2 regions of the Streptomyces sp. NPDC001532 genome follow, and region 2 is predicted to be linked to the other one. Evidence: riboswitches for the same ligand, from Rfam matches in the RefSeq annotation. Region 2 holds a riboswitch; the other holds the start of a gene.
The links. A riboswitch is a leader RNA that binds a small molecule or an ion and turns the genes downstream of it on or off. The one in region 2 is predicted to bind ZMP and ZTP.
Positions count from the first base shown of each region.

Region 1: it holds a riboswitch for ZMP and ZTP, as region 2 does, so the genes downstream of both, ABT232_RS20785 (bifunctional 5,10-methylenetetrahydrofolate dehydrogenase/5,10-methenyltetrahydrofolate cyclohydrolase) here and ABT232_RS30635 (glycine hydroxymethyltransferase) in region 2, are expected to answer to the same signal.

Region 1 is NZ_JBEPAL010000022.1:9,848-19,654, forward strand. Features, by position in the region: gene ABT232_RS20740 (S1 family peptidase) at 1-911, shown strand, start outside; gene ABT232_RS20745 (hypothetical protein) at 930-1,088, opposite strand; gene ABT232_RS20750 (L,D-transpeptidase family protein) at 1,212-1,910, opposite strand; gene ABT232_RS20755 (SDR family oxidoreductase) at 2,111-3,025, opposite strand; gene ABT232_RS20760 (MBL fold metallo-hydrolase) at 3,157-3,786, opposite strand; gene ABT232_RS20765 (S-(hydroxymethyl)mycothiol dehydrogenase) at 3,786-4,874, opposite strand; gene ABT232_RS20770 (ABC transporter ATP-binding protein) at 5,163-6,917, shown strand; gene ABT232_RS20775 (hypothetical protein) at 6,924-7,226, opposite strand; gene ABT232_RS20780 (nuclear transport factor 2 family protein) at 7,398-7,763, shown strand; ZMP/ZTP riboswitch at 7,804-7,888, shown strand; gene ABT232_RS20785 (bifunctional 5,10-methylenetetrahydrofolate dehydrogenase/5,10-methenyltetrahydrofolate cyclohydrolase) at 7,911-8,759, shown strand; gene ABT232_RS20790 (glycosyltransferase) at 8,838-9,807, shown strand, end outside.
Region 2 is NZ_JBEPAL010000043.1:16,586-26,392, forward strand. Features, by position in the region: gene dprE1 (decaprenylphosphoryl-beta-D-ribose oxidase) at 1-1,173, shown strand, start outside; gene dprE2 (decaprenylphospho-beta-D-erythro-pentofuranosid-2-ulose 2-reductase) at 1,182-1,937, shown strand; gene ABT232_RS30610 (2'-5' RNA ligase family protein) at 2,007-2,588, opposite strand; gene trpS (tryptophan--tRNA ligase) at 2,826-3,839, opposite strand; gene ABT232_RS30620 (RNA polymerase sigma factor) at 3,929-4,531, shown strand; gene ABT232_RS30625 (hypothetical protein) at 4,524-5,378, shown strand; gene ABT232_RS30630 (hypothetical protein) at 5,504-6,166, shown strand; gene ABT232_RS30635 (glycine hydroxymethyltransferase) at 6,207-7,661, opposite strand; ZMP/ZTP riboswitch at 7,695-7,784, opposite strand; gene rocD (ornithine--oxo-acid transaminase) at 7,889-9,094, shown strand; gene ABT232_RS30645 (glutathionylspermidine synthase family protein) at 9,134-9,807, opposite strand, start outside.

The DNA.
Region 1 (9,807 bases), on a different contig from region 2:
CCGACTGGGACCGGCTCACCGGGCTCGCCGAGGACATCGGCGGTTTCGTCCGCATGGAGCGCTCCCCGGGCACCTTCACCACCCGTTTGAACGGGGCGCTGCCCATCCTGTCGACGGGCGGCCGCTGCTCGGCGGGGTTCAACGTCACCGACGGGCGGCGCGAGTTCATCCTCACGGCCGGGCACTGCGGGCCCACCGGGTCGGTGTGGTTCGCCGATCAGCGGGGTGCGCGGGAGGTGGGCCGGACGGTCGCCGGAAGTTTTCCGGGCGGCGACTACTCCCTGGTGCGGTACGCGGGCGACCGGGCGGGTGAGGGCGCCGACGTGGTGTCGCTCGGCGGCGGCAAGGGTGTGCGGATCACCGGTGCGGCCGATCCGGCCGTGGGTCAGCGGGTGTTCCGCAGCGGCAGCACCAGCGGGCTGCGGGACGGGCGGGTGACGGCGCTGGACGCGACGGTGAACTACCCCGAGGGCACGGTCACCGGGCTGATCGAGACGGATGTGTGCGCCGAACCCGGGGACAGCGGCGGACCGCTGTTCGCCGAGGGTGTCGCGCTGGGCGTGACCTCGGGCGGCAGCGGGGACTGCCGGAGGGGCGGCACGACCTTCTTCCAGCCGGTGACGAAGGCGATGAGCGCGCTCGGGGTACGGCTGATCACCGCGCCCGGAGCGGCCGGGACGCCGGGGCCGTCGGCGTCGGGGACACAGAGCGCCGTCGCGCCGGGCGGCGCCACGGCGGCGGGTGGTGGACAGGCGCCGTCGCTGTACGCGCGGCTCGCGGACCCGAGGAACACGGGGCCGGGACTGCTGATCATCGCGGGCAGCCTGGTCGCGCTGGTGGCCACGCGGTGGATCCGCTCGGAGCAGGACCGCAGGGCCTACCAGCGCCAGTACTCGGCGACGTGGGGCTGACCGAGGATGCGGGGTGGGTCAGGCCGAGGCTCGGTCGGCCCACTCCATGACGAGCCGCTGGTACTCCTCGCGCTGCTCGGTGTTCAGTGTCCCGCCCGACCGGCGCCACAGGGCCCGGATCTCCTCGTTGACCTCCGCGGCCGATCGCTCGGAGGCGGTTTCAACAGTGGTGGACATGCTGTGAAGCATACGGTGAGCGACGTGAAGACCGTGTGAGTCAAGAGGAGTAAATCGGACATACCGGACCGTGTTACTGATCACTCCATGTCCGCGGCCCTGTGCGGCAGTTCACAGGGACGGTCAGGTGCCCGGCTTGCGGCCGTACACGTAGACGTCGTCGCCGTTCTTCAGCAGCGACCAGTACTTCTTCGCGTCGGTCTTGGTCATGTTGACGCAGCCGTGCGAGCCCGGCGGGTTCCACATGCTGACGCCGACCGAGTGGAAGGCCTGACCGCCGTCGAAGAACTGCGCGTACGGCATCGGCACGTCGTAGATGGACGAGACGTGGTCGATGTTGCGCCAGTAGATCTTCTTCAGGCCGGTGCGGGTCTCGTAGCCGTCGCGGCCGGTGCGGACCGGGACGGGGCCGTAGACCAGCTTGCTGCCGTCCTGGATCCAGCTGAGCTGGAGGGTGAGGTTCACACAGGCGATGCGGCCCTTGTTCACCGGGCACTTGCCGTCCTTGTTGGGCTTGCTGCCCACCGCCTTCTGCTTCTGCATGAGGTTCATCACGCCCCAGGTGATGGACCCGGCGTAGCCGGCGTTCGGCTGGATGCCGTGCTTGGTCTGGAAGGCCTGGATCGCCTTGCAGTCGGCGGAGGACTGGACGCCGTCGACCGGCCGGCCCAGGAACTTCTCCACCTGCTTCTGGTACGGCCCGGTCTGCGAGGTGCAGCTCGGCGCCGCCTGCGCCGGACCGGCGCCCAGCGCGAGCGTGAGCGGCGCCACCAGTGCGGTGGCGCCGAGGACGACGGTGGCCCGTCTGCGGGTGTCCCCCATAGGTCTTGCCCTTCAGGTCGAAACGGCGCGGGGTCTGCCGCGCTCTTCCCTATTGGACGACTGCCGGGCCCCATGAGTTGTACGGATTCGGGATGTTGTGGCGTGTCTCATGCACCGAGCGGGCACACGGTGTCCTCACCATCACCACCAGTGCCAACGAGGTGACACAGCTCACGCAGGACACCGGCGGCGGACGGAGCTCAGCGATAGCCGGTGGTGTCGGCCGGCCGGCCGGGGTCCTGGACCTCGACGAGATAGCGCCAGGCGTCGGGTCGGCTGCCGTCGAGGTCGGTGAAGCCGTACTCGCGCGCCAGGCCGCCGCTGGACAGCGAGGCCCCGTTGTGGCGGGCGACGCCGGGGTCGGCGGCGAGGGCGGCGACGGCCCGGCCGACGTAGTGCGGGGTCTCGGAGATGGCGAAGTGCGGGACCTTGCCGAGGGCGTCGCGCCAGTTCTCCTCGCGCACCCCGAACTGCTCCAGCATGATCTCGGAGCGCAGCCAGCCCGGGGTCAGGGCGACGGCGGTGGCGCCGCGCGGGCCGAGTTCATGGCCGAGTGCGAAGGCCATCCTCAGCACGGAGGCCTTGGCGAGGTCGTAGAAGAGGTTCACGCGGTAGGTGTCGCGGTTGTACTCGGCAGTTCCGTCGGTCACCTCGACGACCAGGCCACCGGGCCGGCGCAGCAGCAGCGGAAGGGCGTGGTGGCTGGTGACGAGGTGGGTCTCGACCGCCAGGCGGAGCAGCCGCAGTCCGTTGTCGAGGTCGTGCTCCCAGACCGGGGTGTCCCACTGGAACAGGGTCTCGCCGCCCCAGATGTCGTTGACGAGGACGTCGAGGCGGTCCTGTTCGGCGGCGATGCGGTTCACCAGTGCCTCGACCTGTGCCGGGTCGAGGTGGTCGGTGGGGACGGCGATGCCCCGGCCGCCGGCCGCGGTGACCAGGTCGGCGGTGTCCTCGATGGTCTCGGGGCGGTCGTACTCGGAGCGCCGGGCGCGGGTGGTGCGCCCGGTCACGTAGACGGTCGCGCCCGCCGCGCCCAGTTCGACGGCGATCCCGCGTCCCGCCCCGCGCGTGGCTCCCGCGACGAGTGCGACCTTGCCCTCCAGGGGCTGTGCCATGTCCGGCCTCCCGTGTCTCGATGACGTCTGGTGGTGACGTCCTGTCGAGGGTGCCGGGGAAGCCGGACACCTTCTGTCGCCTTTTGCGCGCGCCGCGCGGGATCACCCGGTCGGCGCCCGCGGCGGGCGGCTCAGTGGCCGCGGGCGATCCATTCCTCCAGATGCGGGGCCTCGGCGCCGATGGTGGTCGCGTCGCCGTGGCCGGTGAGGACCTTCGTCTCGGGCGGCAGGGTGAGCAGCCGGTCGCGGATCGAGTCGATGATGGTCGGGAAGTGGGAGTAGGAGCGGCCGGTGGCGCCGGGGCCGCCCTGGAAGAGCGTGTCCCCGGTGAAGACCACCCCGAGGCCGGGGTCGTGCAGGCAGACCGCGCCGAAGGCGTGGCCCGGGGTGTGCAGCACGGTCAGGTCGGCGCCGGCGGCCTCGATCACCAGGCCGTCGCGCAGCCAGGCGTCGGGTTCGCGGTCGGGGTGGGTCTGGTGCCACAGCGGCAGGTCGTCACGGTGCAGCCAGATGACGGCACCGGTGCGGTCGGCGAGCGCCGGGGCGGCACCGATGTGGTCGTTGTGGGCGTGGGTGCACACGATGGCGGTGAGCCGGCGGTCGCCGACGGCCTCGGCAATGGCGTCGGCGTCGTGGGCGGCGTCGATGACGACGACCTCGTGGTCGTCGCCGACGAGCCACACGTTGTTCTCGACGTCCCAGGTGCCGCCGTCGAGGCTGAACTGCCCGGAGGTGACGAGGCGTTCGATGCGGGCGGTCATCACAGCACCACCACCGAGCGCAGCACGTCCCCGTGGTGCATCCGCTCGAACGCCTTCTCCACCTCGTCCAGCGCGATCGTCTCGGTGACGAACGCCCCGAGGTCGAGGCGCCCCTGGAGGTGCAGGTCGATGAGCATGGGGAAGTCCCGGGAGGGCAGGCAGTCGCCGTACCAGGAGGACTTCAGCGCGCCGCCGCGGCCGAAGACGTCCAGGAGCGGGAGTTCCAGCTTCATCTCGGGGGTGGGGACGCCGACGAGGACGACCGTGCCGGCCAGGTCGCGGGCGTAGAACGCCTGGGTGTACGTCTCGGGGCGGCCGACCGCCTCGATGACGACGTCGGCGCCGAAGCCGCCGGTCAGCTCGCGGATCGCGGCGACCGGGTCGGTCTCCTGGGAGTTCACGGTGTCGGTGGCGCCCATGGTGCGGGCGGTGGCGAGCTTGCGGTCGTCGATGTCGACGGCGATGATCTTCGCCGCGCCGGCCAGCCGGGACCCGGCGATCGCCGCGTCGCCGACGCCGCCGCAGCCGATGACGGCGACCGTGTCGCCGCGGCCCACGTTGCCGGTGTTGATCGCGGCCCCGATGCCGGCCATCACCCCGCAGCCCAGCAGTCCGGCCACCGCCGGGGCGACGGCCGGGTCGACCTTGGTGCACTGTCCGGCGGCCACCAGCGTCTTCTCGGCGAAGGCGCCGATCCCGAGGGCCGGGGACAGCTCCTGCCCGGTGGCCGCGAGGGTCATCCTCTGCCCGGCGTTGTGGGTGTCGAAGCAGTACCAGGGGCGGCCCCGCAGACAGGCCCGGCACCGGCCGCACACGGCACGCCAGTTGAGGACGACGAAGTCGCCGGGCGCCACCTCGGTGACGTCGTCGCCGACCGCCTCGACCACCCCGGCGGCCTCGTGGCCGAGCAGGAAGGGGAACTCGTCGGTGATGCCGCCCTGCTTGTAGTGCAGGTCGGTGTGGCAGACCCCGCAGGCCTGGACGCGCACCACGGCCTCGCCCGGCCCCGGATCGGGCACCACGATCGTCTCGATCCGCACCGGCTCGTCCTTGCCCGGCGCGATCACGCCGCGCACTTCCTGCGCCATGGTCCTGATCCCTTTCCTCGGTGGGTTTCCGTCCCGCTGCCGACCCTACGCGCGACTGATCGGTAGGACACGACGGACAAGCGCCCGGGCCGTTTTCCGGCCACGTCGACCGGGTGATCGCCAGGGTGCGTGGGCCGAACGGGGACGGGCACGCGGGCATCCGCGGGGCGTGTTCACGGCCCGCCGGACGGTCATCAGTCCGACGTGAAAAGTGGGCGCCCGGCACGCGCGGACCGACGTAGCCTTGACGCTCTGTTGCCACTGGCCCGCGACCGGCGAAGGAGCACTGTGAGCATCGCAGACACCCCCGTAGGAACGCCCCCGTGGCGGCTGCTGCTCGGTTACGTCCGACCACACCGCTGGGCCCTGCTGGCGGGCGCGGTGCTCTCCCTGGTCACCGGCGCCACCGGGCTGCTGCTGCCGCTGGTGGCCCGGGAGTTGATCGACGACCTGGCGCACGACCGCACCATCACGGGCGCGTTGCTGCTGATGTCGGCGCTGGTGCTGGCCAACGCGGCGCTGGGGGCGCTCGGTTCGTACGTGCTGCGGCGCACCGCCGAGTCGGTGGTGCTGGGGGCCCGGCGGGCGCTGTCGTCGTATCTGCTGCGGCTGCGGATCGCCGCCGTGGACCGCAGCGAACCGGGTGATCTGATGGCCAGGATCACCTCCGACACCACCCTGCTGCGCGAGGTCACCACCGACTCCATGGTCGGTCTGGGCACCGGCGGGCTCACCCTGGCGGCGACCGTGGTGATGATGGGCCTGGTCGACCCGGTGCTGCTCGGCGTCACGCTGGCCGTGGTGTTCGGCGCGGGCGCGGTGCTCGGGGTGATCGTGCCGCGCATCAACCGGGCGAGCCGGCAGGCGCAGGACGCGGTCGGGGTGATGGGCGCCTCGCTGGAGCGGGTGCTGGGCGCGCTGCGCACGGTGAAGGCGTCGGGCGCCGAGCACCGGGAGGAGCAGGCCCTGCACACCGCCGCCGAGGAGTCGTGGCGCCAGAGCGTGCGGGCCGCCAAGTGGACGGCGGCCGCGGGCAACACCGCCGGGCTGTCGATGCAGATCGCGTTCATCACGGTGCTCGCGGTGGGCGGGGCGCGGGTGGCGACCGGCGCGATCGACATCGGCACGCTGGTGGCGTTCCTGCTGTACGTGTTCTATCTGATGTCGCCGATCCAGCAGGTCGTCGGCGCGATCACCCAGTACCAGACCGGTTCCGCGGCGCTGACCCGGGTCGAGGAGGCGCTGCGGCTGCCCGCCGAGCCGCAGGCGCCGGCGGCGCCGCTGCCGGCGGCCGACGCCGAGCCGGCCGCGCTCGCCTTCACCGACGTCCGCTTCCGCTACGCCGACGACCTGCCGTACGTCCACCACGGGGTGACGTTCGCCGTGCCGCCGCGCGGGATGACCGCGTTCGTCGGCCCGTCCGGCGCGGGCAAGACCACCGTGTTCTCGCTGATCGAGCGGTTCTACGACCCCGAGTCCGGCGTGATCACGCTCGACGGGCGGGAGCTCACCGCGTGGGAGCTGCCCCGGCTGCGGTCCGCGATCGGCTACGTGGAGCAGGACGCGCCGGTGCTGTCGGGCTCACTGCGCGACAACCTGCTGCTGGGCAATCCGGGGGCGGACGAGGACACGCTCACCCGGGTGGTGAAGACGACCCGCCTCGACGGGCTGGTCGCCCGGCTGCCCGACGGGCTGGACACACTGGTCGGGCACCGCGGCACCAAGCTGTCCGGCGGGGAGCGTCAGCGGGTCGCGATCGCCCGGGCGCTGCTGCGGCGCCCCCGGCTGCTGCTCCTGGACGAGGCGACCTCGCAGCTGGACGCGGTGAACGAGGCTGCGCTGCGGGACACGGTCGCCGATGTGGCCCGGACGACCACCGTGCTGGTGGTCGCGCACCGGCTGTCGACGGTGACGATGGCGGACCGGATCGTGGTGATGGACGCGGGCCGGGTCCGTGCGGTGGGCACCCACCGCGAACTCGTGGCCGCCGACCCGCTGTACGCGGAGCTGGCGGCCACGCAGTTCCTCGCCTCGGCCGGCTGAGCGGACTCAGTACGCGACGGCGGGCACGAGCCCGGTCACCGGCGCGACCAGGTCGGTGACCTGGTGCAGCTCTTCGAGCCGGTTCAGCTCGTTGACCTTGTTCAGCTGGGCCAGCTGGGCGGAGGGCCGCGGGAGGGCGTCCTTGTGCTCGGCGGGCAGGTCGCCGACGGCGAGCGAGTCGAGCGTGGCGATCGGGTTGATCTGGTTGGCCGGGGCGTCCGCCACGGCCGCGTTCGCCAGTGGTGCGGCGAGCCCCGTGACCCCGGCGGCGAGACCAACGGCGGCGACGATACGACGTGTTGAGATCATGTCTTCAGCAACGCCGGCCGCCCGGGGACGGACACGGCCGCCCCGTCGCACTCACCCGTCAGGCGGAGCGCGCCGCTGCGCTTGCCGACCCCCGCGGGGCGGGGGAGCCTCGTAGGAGGGGCCCCGCGGCCCGTGGCCGTGCCGGGCCGCACCCCTTTCGAGGAGGTCACGATGGGCACCACCGCCACCCCCGGTTTCGACACCGAGACGCTGCGCCGGGGCATCGAGGGACAGAACGCCTCGACGCTGCTGTCGCTCTACGCGGACGACGCGCGACTGCGTGTGGTCGACCACAACACCCAGCCCAGCCACCCGCGGACGCTGACCGGCCGGCAGGAGATCGGCGAACTGCTCGACGACGTCTACGGCCGCGACATGACGCACAAGCTGGAGGACTGCGTGATCCAGGGCGACCGCGCCGCGTTCAGCGAGTCCTGCGAGTACGCGGACGGCGTCCGGGTGCTGGCCGTGTCGATGATCACGCTGCGGGACGGCAAGATCGTCGAGCAGACCATGATCCAGGCCTGGGACGAGTAGCCGGGCCGCGGCCGGGACGGCACACGGCCTCGGTTACGCTGTCCGGGGCCGTGACTGGCGCTGAGGTGGAGTACCACCGGGGAGCGGCTCCCGTCGAGTCGATGCCGCGCGCCTGGGCGATCCCATCGATCGACCCAGGAGTGGATCATGTCTCAGGCCCGGCTCATGGACGGCACCGCGCTCGCCCGCCGCATCGTCGAGGAGACCGCGAAGCGGGCCGCCGACCTCACCGACCGCACGGGCACGGTCCCGTGTCTGGCGACGGTGCTGGTGGGCGAGGACCCGGCGTCCGTCACCTACGTCAGGATGAAGCAGAACCGCTGCCGCAAGGCCGGTATCGCCTCCCGTCATGTGGCCCTGCCCGCCGCCACGACCACCGAGGAACTGGTCGGCACCCTGCGCGGGCTGTCCGCCGATCCGCAGGTGCACGGCATCCTGCTCCAGCACCCGATGGGCCACCACATCGACGAGCGGGCCGCCTTCGAGGCGATCGCGCCGGAGAAGGACGTCGACGGCGTCACCTTCGCCTCCTTCGCCACCATGAGCTTCGGTCTGCCCGGCTTCGTCTCCTGCACGCCCGGCGGCATCATGCGGCTGCTGGACGAGTACGGCGTCGACCCGGCCGGGAAGCGGGCCGTGGTGGTCGGCCGCAGCGCGATCCTCGGCAAGCCGGCCGGGATGCTGCTGCTCGCCCGGGACGCGACCGTCACCTACTGCCACTCGCGCACCCGTGACCTGTCGGCGGCGGTGCGGGAGGCGGACATCGTGGTCGCCGCGGTCGGGCGGCCCCGGCTGATCCGCGGCCAGGACGTCAAGCCGGGCGCGGTCGTGATCGACGCCGGGTACAACGAGGGCAACGTGGGCGACGTCGACTTCGACTCGGCCGTGGAGCGGGCCTCCCTGATCACTCCGGTGCCGGGCGGTGTCGGTCCGATGACCATCGCGACGCTGCTGGAGCAGACCGTCGACGCGGCGGCACGGCAGCTCGGGGTGTGACGATCGGGTGCGCCCGGCCCGGTACCGCCCCGGCCGGGCCGTCCCGGCGGCATACTGGCCCGCGTGCGAGTGGTGATCATGACGGCGGGTTCCCGCGGTGACGTGGCCCCCTACACCGGGCTCGGCCATGCGCTGCTGCGGGCCGGTCACCAGGTGACCCTGGTGACCCACGGGCGTTTCGAGCCGCTGGTGGCCGGATCGGGGCTGGGCTTCCACGCGCTGCCGGTGGATCCGCGGGCGGAGCTGGAGTCGCCGCGGGGGCGGGCGCTGCACCGCAGTGCGGGCGGGGTCGGCAAGCTGGTGCGGGTGGTGACGATGGCGCGGGCGCTGGTCGGGCGGATGACCGACGACCTGCTCGCGGCGGCCCGGTCCGGTGATGTGCTGCTGCTGTCGAGTTCGCTCGCGCCCCTCGGGCACGCCATCGCGGAGGGGCTGGGCCTGCCGAGCGCGGGGGTGTACCTCCAACCGCTGGCCCCGACACGGGAGTTCGCGCCCTCGGTGCTCGGCGCTGGTTCCTGGGGAGCGGCCGGCAACCTGCTCGCCGGGCACGGGGTCGAGCTGGCCGTGGAGCGGGTGTTCTCGGCGGCCGTGCCGGAGGTGCGCGCCCGGCTGGGGCTGCCCGCCACGACCCCGGGCGCCGCGCGCCGGACCCGGGAGGCGCGTGACTGGCCGGTGCTGCACGGCTTCAGCCCGCTCGTCGTCCCCCGGCCGCGCGACTGGCGGCCGGGTCTCGGCATCGCCGGGTACTGGTGGCCGTACGACCGTGAACCCCGGCTCCCGGCGGAGCTGCTCGCCTTTCTCGACGCCGGTCCGCCGCCGGTCTTCGTCGGCCTGGGCAGCGCGACCGTGCCGGATGCCGCGCGGCTCAGCGCCGAGCTGGTGCGCGCGCTGCGCCGGGCGGGACTGCGCGGGGTGTTCCAGCGGGGCTGGGGCGGCCTCGCGGCCTCGGGGGACGACATGCTGACCGTCGGGGAGGTGCCGCACTCCGTGCTCTTCCCCCGGGTGGCGGCCGTGGTCCACCACGCCGGCGCGGGCACGACGGCCGCCG
Region 2 (9,807 bases):
GTCCTCGACATGACCGGCCTGGACCGCATCCACGCGATCGACGTCGCGGCCGGCACCGTGCTGTGCGACGCGGGCGTCTCCCTGCACCGGCTGATGCAGGTGCTGCTGCCGCTCGGCTGGTTCGTGCCGGTGACGCCCGGCACCCGCTATGTGACGGTCGGCGGGGCGATCGGCGCCGACATCCACGGCAAGAACCACCATGTGTGCGGATCCTTCTCCCGCCATGTGCTGGCCCTGGAACTGCTCACGGCCGACGGCGGCATCCAGGACGTGCGCCGCGGCACCCCGCTGTTCGACGCGACCGCCGGCGGCATGGGCCTGACCGGCGTGATCCTCACCGCCACCCTCCAGCTCCAGCCGGTCGAGACCTCGCTGATGTCGGTCGACACCGAGCGGGCCACCGACCTCGACGACCTGATGGCCCGGCTGACCGCCACCGACCACCGCTACCGCTACTCGGTCGCCTGGATCGACCTCCTGGCCCGCGGCGCGGCCACCGGCCGCGCGGTGCTGACGCGCGGCGACCACGCCCCCCTGGAGGCGCTGCCCAAGCGCGCCCGGACCCGCCGCGACCCGCTCGCCTTCCGCCCCTCCCAGCTCCCGGCCGCGCCCGCCTTCCTGCCCGAGGGACTGCTCAGCCGGCGGACCGTGGGGCTGTTCAACGAGCTCTGGTACCGCAGGGCCCCGCGCGCGCGGGCCGGTGAACTCCAGAGGATCTCCGCCTTCTTCCACCCCCTGGACGGCGTGCCGCACTGGAACCGCGTCTACGGCCGCGGCGGCTTCGTGCAGTACCAGTTCGTCGTCGGACACGGCCGGGAAGAGGCCCTGCGCCGGATCGTGCGCCGGATCTCCGAACGCCGGTGCCCGTCCTTCCTGGCCGTCCTCAAACGCTTCGGGGAGGCCGACCCGGGCTGGCTCTCCTTCCCCGCCCCCGGCTGGACCCTGGCCCTCGACATCCCGGCCGGCCTGCCCGGCCTGGACGCCTTCCTCGACGAACTGGACGAGGAGGTGGCCGCCGCCGGCGGGCGCGTCTACCTCGCCAAGGACTCCCGGCTGCGGCCCGAACTGCTCGCCGCGATGTACCCGCGCCTGGACGACTTCCGCGCCCTGCGCGCGGAGCTGGACCCGCGCGGTGTGTTCGTTTCCGATCTCGCCCGTCGACTCACCCTTTAGGAGACGCCGTGAAGGACGCCTTCGGCCTCCCCCAGTCCCTGCTCGTCCTCGGCGGTACGTCCGAGATCGCGCTGGCCACCGCCCGCCGGCTGATCACCCGCCGCACCCGCACGGTCTGGCTGGCCGGCCGCCCCTCACCCGGCCTGGAGCGGGCCGCCGGGCAACTGCGCGCCCAGGGCGCCGACGTACGCACCGTCGCCTTCGACGCGCTCGACCCCGAGGCCCACGAGGCGGTCCTCGGCAAGGTCTTCGCCGAGGGCGACATCGACATGGTGCTGCTCGCCTTCGGCATCCTCGGCGACCAGGCGCGCGACGAACGCGAACCGGTCAACGCGGTGCGCGTGGCGCAGACCAACTACACCGGGGCGGTCTCGGCGGGCCTGGTCGCCGCGCGTGCCCTGCAGGCCCAGGGCCACGGCTCGCTGGTGGTGCTCTCCTCGGTCGCCGGCGAGCGCGCCCGCCGCTCGAACTTCATCTACGGCTCCAGCAAGGCGGGCCTGGACGCCTTCGCCCAGGGCCTCGGCGACGCGCTGCACGGCACCGGCGTCCACGTCATGGTCGTACGCCCCGGCTTCGTGCGGTCGAGGATGACGTCGGGCCTGGCCGAGCCGCCGCTGTCGACCACGCCGGAGGCCGTCGCCACGGCCATCGAGACGGGGCTGCGCCGCCGCTCGGAGACGGTGTGGGTGCCCGGAGCGCTCCGCCTGGCCATGTCCGCCCTGCGCCACGCGCCCCGCGCGGTGTTCCGGCGGCTGCCGATCTAGCTCCTCGGGGACCTGGATCGACGGCCACCCACCAGCCGGCCGCGTCACCAACCTGTCCGAACAACACACCTAGGCGCTGGGGATGGTGCCGCGCTCCACGGGTGCGGCCTGCGGGGGCACCACCGGGCCGCCGCCGAAGGTGAACTCGCGCAGCTTGCGCCAGACCCCGTCGGCGCCCTGCTCGTAGAGGGCGAAGCCGGTGCAGGACCACTCGGCCTCGTAGTCGGCCAGTTCGGCGTAGGCGCGGTCCATCGCCTCCTCGGCGATGCCGTGCGCCACGGTGACGTGCGGGTGGTACGGGAACTGCAGTTCGCGTGCCACCGGGCCGGAGGCGTCGCGGACCTGCTTCTGGAGCCAGGCGCAGGCCTCGGCGCCGTCGACGACCTGGACGTACACGACCGGCGACAGCGGACGGAAGGTGCCGGTGCCGGACAGCCGCATCCGGAACGCCCGCCCCGCGGCCGCGACCTCCCCGAGGTGCGCCTCGACGGCCGGCAGGGTGCTGTCGTCGACCTCGGTCGGCGGCAGCAGGGTGACATGCGTGGGGATGCCGTGAGCCGCGGCGTCGCCGAAGCCCGCGCGCCGCTCCTGGAGCTGGCTGCCGTGGGGCTCCGGGACCGCGATCGACACACCGATCGTTACGGTCCCCACGTCGTCTCCTGTCGTCGTGTCGGTACGTCTGTGCGGGCGCGGACGGCCGCGCGTGCGGCCGTCCGGCTATCGACTGTACGGCCACGGCCGGGCCGTGGGCAGGCGCAGCCGTAGTGATGTGCAGCGCTGTGCGTGGTGCGGACCGAGCCGTGATCTTCACGCACGACCCGCACGCGGCTCGGCACCCCGCCTCGTACGCGGCTCACGCCGTGCCGCGCACCCGGCTCGGTGCCCTGCTCAGTGCTTGGCCGGCAGGAAACCCACCCGGTCGTAGGCCTGCGCCAGCGTCTCCGCGGCGACGGCCCGGGCCTTCTCCGCGCCCTTGGCCAGGATCGAGTCCAGCGTCTCCGGGTCGTCCAGGTACTGCTGGGTGCGCTCCCGGAACGGCGTCACGAACTCGACCATGACCTCGGCGAGGTCCGTCTTGAGCGCACCGTAGCCCTTGCCGACGTACTTCTCCTCCAGTTCCGCGATTCCCGTCCCCGTGAGGGTCGAGTAGATCGTCAGGAGGTTGCTGACGCCGGGCTTGTGCTCCGAGTCGAAGCGGACGACCGTGTCGGTGTCGGTGACCGCGCTCTTGACCTTCTTGGCGGTGGTCCTCGGCTCGTCGAGCAGGTTGATGAGGCCCTTCGGCGTGGACGCCGACTTGCTCATCTTGATCGCCGGGTCCTGGAGGTCGTAGATCTTCGCCGTCTCCTTGAGGATGTACGGCTTCGGGACCTCGAACGTCGCGCCGAAGCGGCCGTTGAAGCGCTCGGCGAGGTCGCGGGTCAGCTCGATGTGCTGGCGCTGGTCCTCGCCGACCGGCACCTCGTTCGCCTGGTACAGCAGAATGTCGGCGACCTGGAGGATCGGGTACGTGAACAGGCCGACGGAGGCACGGTCGGCGCCCTGCTTGGCGGACTTGTCCTTGAACTGGGTCATGCGGGACGCCTCGCCGAAGCCGGTGAGGCAGTTCATGACCCAGCCGAGCTGCGCGTGCTCGGGGACGTGGCTCTGGACGAAGAGCGTGCAGCGCTCGGGGTCGAGGCCGGCCGCCAGCAGCTGCGCGACGGCGAGCCGGGTGTTGGCGCGCAGCTCCTTCGGATCCTGCGGGACCGTGATCGCGTGCAGGTCGACGACCATGTAGAAGGCGTCGTGGGACTCCTGCAGGGCCACCCACTGGCGGACGGCGCCGAGGTAGTTGCCGAGGTGGAACGAGCCTGCGGTGGGCTGGATTCCGGAGAGCACACGAGGTCGGTCAGAAGCCATGCTCACCATTCTCTCAGGTCCCGGGGGGCTGTCGGGAACTGGTCGGGAACAGGTGGGAACCGATCCGTCTCCGGCGGTGTAACAAGGGTGTGAGGACGCGGGAGGGGGGCCGCATCGTCGATGAGGCCGCGGTGATCGCACGCGTACGCGCCGGTGAGCCGGAGGCGTACGCGGAGCTGGTGCGGGCCCACACGGGCATCGCCCTGCGGGCGGCCGCCGCGCTCGGCGCGGGTGCGGACGCGGAGGACGTGGTGCAGCAGGCCTTCGTCAAGGCGTACTGCGCGCTGGGCCGGTTCAAGGACGGCGCGGCGTTCAAGCCGTGGCTGCTGTCGATCGTGGCCAATGAGACGAGGAACACAGTGCGGACGGCGGCGCGCCAGCGCACGCTCGCCGGCCGGGAGGCGGCGTACGCGGAGGCGGAGCCGCTGATACCGGAAGCGGCGGACCCCGCGGTGGCGACGCTGGAGAGCGAGCGCCGGGCGGCCCTGCTGGCGGCGCTGGAGCAGCTGAGCGAGGAGCATCGCCTGGTCGTCACCTACCGCTATCTGCTGGAGATGGACGAGCCGGAGACGGCCCAGGCTCTGGGCTGGCCCCGGGGCACGGTGAAGTCCCGGCTGAATCGCGCGCTGCGCAAGCTGGAGCGGCTGCTGCCCGGTTTCCGGCCTCGGGAAGGGGGTGACGAGCGTGGGTGAGGGAGCGGAGCCGTCGGAGCGCGGCCGTGCCGGCCGGCTGCCCGAGGAACTGCGGGCTCTCGGGCGGTCGATGGACGCGCCAAAGGGCGCGGGGCCGGAGTCGATGGTCGAGCGGGTGCTGGGGCAGATACTCGCCGAGCGGCTGCCGGTGCCCGAGCCCGAGCCGCGGGGCGTCGCCGAGCGGCTGCGGGCGGTGCGGCGGTGGACCCGGCCGCGGTGGCGTTCGCTGACGGCGACGCTGTGCGGGCTGCTGACCCTGCTGGCGCTCACTCCGCCGGTGCGGGCCGCGGTCGTCGACTGGTTCGCCTTCGGCGGGGTGGAGGTGCGGTACGACCCGTCGGCCACGCCGTCGGCCGGTGCCGAGGTGCCCGGCTGCGAGCGGCCGGTCTCCCTCGCGCAGGCGCGGCGGCGGGCCGGTTTCGAGCCCTTGATCCCGCCGGCGCTGGGCGCCCCGGACGCGGTGACGGTGACCGCCGGGCCGCGGGGCCGCGCGCTGGTGACCCTGTGCTGGCGCGAGCGGGACCGGATCGTGCGGTTGGACGAGCACCTGGCCCGCCTCGACGTGGGCTTCGTGAAGACGGTGCCCGAGCAGCCGCAGTGGGTGCCGCTGGACGGCACGGCCGGGCCGGGCGAGGTGGCGGATCCGGCGCTGTGGTTCCCGCGGCCGCATCTGCTGAGCCTGTGGCTGGTGGACGCGGACGGCGACCGTTTCACCCGCGAGCGCCGCCCGGCCGGGCCGACCCTGCTGTGGATGCGGGGCACCGGCCCGGACACGGTGACGCTGCGGCTGGAGGGCGTGGCGGCGAAGGACCGGGCGGTGGGGATCGCGAAGTCGCTCGAAAGGTGAGCCGCGAAAAGTGAGCCGCGAAAAGTGGGCGCGGGGTGGGAACCCCGGCGGGTCGGGCGGTGTACCAGAAGTGACACGCGGCGCGCGGGGCGGGCCGCACGGGGATCGCGGGCTTGGGGGTTCGGATGCGTGGACGGACGGAGCGGAGCAAGGGCCGCGGATGCCGGGCCGGGAGCGCGTCGGCGGCGCTGGGAGCGGTGCTGACGCTGGTGCTGTGGGGCGCGCCGCCCGCCTCGGCCGGCGGGCCGACGAGCGCGCTGCTGGTCTCGCCGCAGAGCGCGGAGGCGGCCTCGCTGGTCTACTCCGACGAGAGGTACGACGAGCTGAACCGGCTGCTCGGCCGGCCGGACGACGGCGGACCGGTCAGGACACCAAAGGCCGATCTGCACGGCACGCGGCAGATCAGCGTCACCTGGCTGCTGCATGACGTGGACCCCTGGCGGATGGACCAGGTCTATCCGGACGGCGCCTCCTCGGCAGTCTGGATCCACACGCAGTCGTACCTGCCGGAGGCGCCGGACGGCTACTGGCACCGCGCCGCGCAGCCGGCCGCACTGCGTGCGCTGCTGAAGGAGCTGGGTGTGATGGGCCCCAGGTCCGCGCGGGCCGGTGAGCTGCCCGCGTCGGGCCCGGCGGACGGCGACAGCGGCTGGAGCCGGGCGGTACCCGCGCTGGGCGCGGGGCTGGTCCTCGGGGCGGGGGGTTCGCTGCTGATACGCCGCGCGGCGGCCCGGCAGAACGCCGGACCGCCGCGGGTGGAGCCTCGCCAGGAGCTGATCGACCGGTGAGTCGTCGATCGGTGAGCCGTCGATCGGCCGCCGACCGGGATCAGCCGAGGTCGATCTCCGGGTAGAGCGGGAAGCCTGCCACGAGGTCGGTGGCGCGGTGGGAGATCTCGTCCGAGATCTTCGGGTCGAGCACATGGGCGGCCTTGGAGGGCGCACCGGACTTGGTGGTGCCGGCCTCGGTGGCGGTGAGGACGCGGTCGATGAGACCGGCGACCTCGTCCATCTCGGCGGTGCCCAGGCCGCGGGTGGTCAGGGCCGGGGTGCCGATGCGGATGCCGGAGGTGTACCAGGCGCCGTTGGGGTCGGCCGGGATCGCGTTGCGGTTGGTGACGATGCCCGATTCGAGCAGGGCGGCCTCGGCCTGGCGGCCGGTGAGGCCGTAGGAGGAGGCGACGTCGATCAGGTTGAGGTGGTTGTCGGTGCCGCCGGTGACCAGGGTGGCGCCGCGACGCATCAGGCCCTCGGCGAGGGCGCGGGAGTTGTCGACGATGCGCTGGGCGTAGTCACGGAAGGAGGGCTGACGGGCCTCGGCGAAGGCGACGGCCTTGGCGGCCATCACATGCGGGAGCGGGCCGCCGAGGACCATCGGGCAGCCGCGGTCGACCTGGTCCTTGAGGGAGTCGTCGCACAGGACCATGCCGCCGCGCGGGCCGCGCAGCGACTTGTGGGTGGTGGTTGTGACGATCTGGGCGTGCGGGACCGGGTCGAAGTCGCCGGTGAGCACCTTGCCGGCGACGAGACCGGCGAAGTGGGCCATGTCCACCATCAGGGTCGCGCCGACCTCGTCGGCGATCTCGCGCATGACGCGGAAGTTCACCAGACGGGGGTAGGCGGAGTAGCCGGCGACGATGATCAGCGGCTTGAACTCGCGGGCCTGGGCGCGCAGCGCCTCGTAGTCGATCAGGCCGGTGGTCGGGTCGGTGCCGTAGGAGCGCTGGTCGAACATCTTGCCGGAGATGTTCGGGCGGAAGCCGTGGGTGAGGTGACCGCCGGCGTCCAGGGACATGCCGAGCATCCGCTGGTTGCCGAAGGCGTGGCGCAGTTCGGCCCAGTCGGCGTCGGTGAGGTCGTTCATCTGGCGGACGCCGGCCTTCTCCAGGAAGGGCACCTCGACGCGGTCGGCGAGCACGGACCAGAAGGCGACGAGGTTGGCGTCGATGCCGGAGTGCGGCTGGACGTAGGCGTGGCGGGCGCCGAAGAGCTCCTTGGCGTGCTCGGCGGCCAGCGACTCGACGGTGTCGACGTTGCGACAGCCGGCGTAGAAGCGGCGGCCGATGGTGCCCTCGGCGTACTTGTCGCTGAACCAGTTGCCCATGGCCAGCAGGGTGGCCGGGGAGGCGTAGTTCTCGGAGGCGATCAGCTTGAGCATCTCGCGCTGGTCGGAAACCTCCTGGCCGATGGCGTCGGCCACACGCGGCTCGACGGCGCGGATCACGTCGAGGGCGGCACGGAAGGCGGTGGACTCGGTGGAGAGGGGAGCGGATGCGTCAGACATCAGGGGACCTCCGGACGTGGCGTTCGGCGTACACGGTTCGGCCCAGGCGCACGGCACAGTTTCCCGCAGGGCCGCTCCCCGATGGTCGGTCCCATCCCAAGCGCGCCAGTCACGGCCCGTGGTTCAGCCTACCGGGCGCGCCGGACGGCGAAGGTCCCGCGTCCACCATGCGAGCGAGGATAGGAAGGAGGGCGCTCCCATCTTCTGGTCCACCGTCTGGAGATGCCGTGACCGCTACGGAAGACCTCGTCGCCGCCGCCGAGGCGCACAGCGCGCACACCTATCACCCGTTGCCGGTGGTGGTCGCCACCGCTGAGGGGGCGTGGATGACCGATGTGGAGGGGCGCCGCTATCTGGATCTGCTGGCCGGTTACTCGGCGCTCAACTTCGGGCACGGCAACCGCCGGCTGATCGAGGCGGCGAAGGCACAGCTGGACCGGGTGACGCTGACGTCGCGGGCGTTCCACCACGACCGGTTCGCCGCGTTCTGCGCGCAGTTGGCGGAGCTGTGCGGGATGGAGATGGTGCTGCCGATGAACACCGGCGCGGAGGCGGTGGAGACGGCGGTGAAGACCGCCCGGAAGTGGGGCTACCGGGTCAAGAAGGTGCCGGCCGAGATGGCGAAGATCGTGGTGGCGGGCGGCAACTTCCACGGCCGGACCACCACCGTCATCAGCTTCTCCACCGATCCGGAGGCGCGGGCGGACTACGGGCCGTACACGCCGGGCTTCGAGATCGTGCCGTACGGGGATCTGACGGCGATGCGGGCGGCGCTCACGGAGAACACGGTCGCCGTGCTGATCGAGCCGATCCAGGGCGAGGCGGGGGTACTGGTGCCGCCGGCCGGTTATCTGCCGGCGGTGCGGGAGCTGACGCGGGAGCGGAACGTGCTGCTGATCGCGGACGAGATCCAGTCGGGTCTCGGGCGGACCGGGCGGACGTTCGCCTGTGAGCACGAGGGGGTGGTGCCGGACGCGTATGTGCTGGGCAAGGCGCTGGGCGGCGGGATCGTGCCGGTGTCGGCGGTGGTGTCGTCGGCCGAGGTGCTGGGGGTGTTCCGGCCCGGGGAGCACGGGTCGACGTTCGGCGGGAATCCGCTGGCGTGCGCGGTGGCGCTGGAGGTGATCGCGATGCTGCAGTCGGGCGAGTACCAGGCACGGTCGGCGGAGCTGGGCGAGCGGCTGCACCGCGAGTTGGCGGAGCTGACCGGGACGGGCCGGGTGACGCAGGTGCGCGGGCGGGGGCTGTGGGCGGGGGTGGACGTGCATCCGCGGTTCGGCACGGGGCGGGAGCTGTCCGAGAAGCTGATGGACCGGGGTGTGCTGGTGAAGGACACCCATGGCTCGACGATCCGGATCGCTCCGCCGCTGGTCATCGGCGAGGAGGATCTGGACTGGGGGCTGGCGCAGCTGCGGGCGGTGCTGGGCTTGTAGGCGCCGCCGATGCCGGCGCCCGCCCTCAGAGGATCGCGGTCAGAGGATCACGTGCGGCAGGAAGCGGGCGTACTCGTCCGTGATCAGGCCGGAGGACTCGCGGATGCCCAGGCCCGCGGACTCGTTCTCGACCACCCAGGCGCCGAGGACGACACGGTTGCCGTCGAAGTCGGGGAGGGGGGCCAGGGCCTGGTAGCAGCAGCGTTCGTCGCGCGGGACGGGGTCGGTGCCGGGCTCGTGGACGGTGACCCCGGCGCCTTCGCGGCCCAGCAGGGGCTTGGCGACGTAGCCCGTGGTGGCGGGGAGGTCGCGGGGGCCGTCGAGGTAGGCGGGGAGGAGGTTGGGGTGGCCGGGGTAGAGCTCCCAGAGGATGGCGAGGAGGGCCTTGTTGCTGAGCAGCATCTTCCAGGCGGGCTCGATCCACAGGGTGGTGCCGGTGCCGCCGCCGTTGTCCAGGGTGTCGAGGACGTGGTCGGCGAAGCGGTCGGTGGTCAGCCATTCCCAGGGGTAGAGCTTGAAGCAGCTGCGGATGAAGCGGAGCTGCTGGTCGACGAAGCGGCCTGAGAGCCGGTCCCAGCCGATCTCCTCCATGGAGATCCAGCTGGTGTCGAGGCCGGCCTGTTCGGCGGTCTCCTTGAGGTAGGCGACCGTCATCAGGTCCTCGCCGAGTTCGTCGGCGCTGGAGTGGGCGAAGTAGAGGGGGCTTCCCGGTG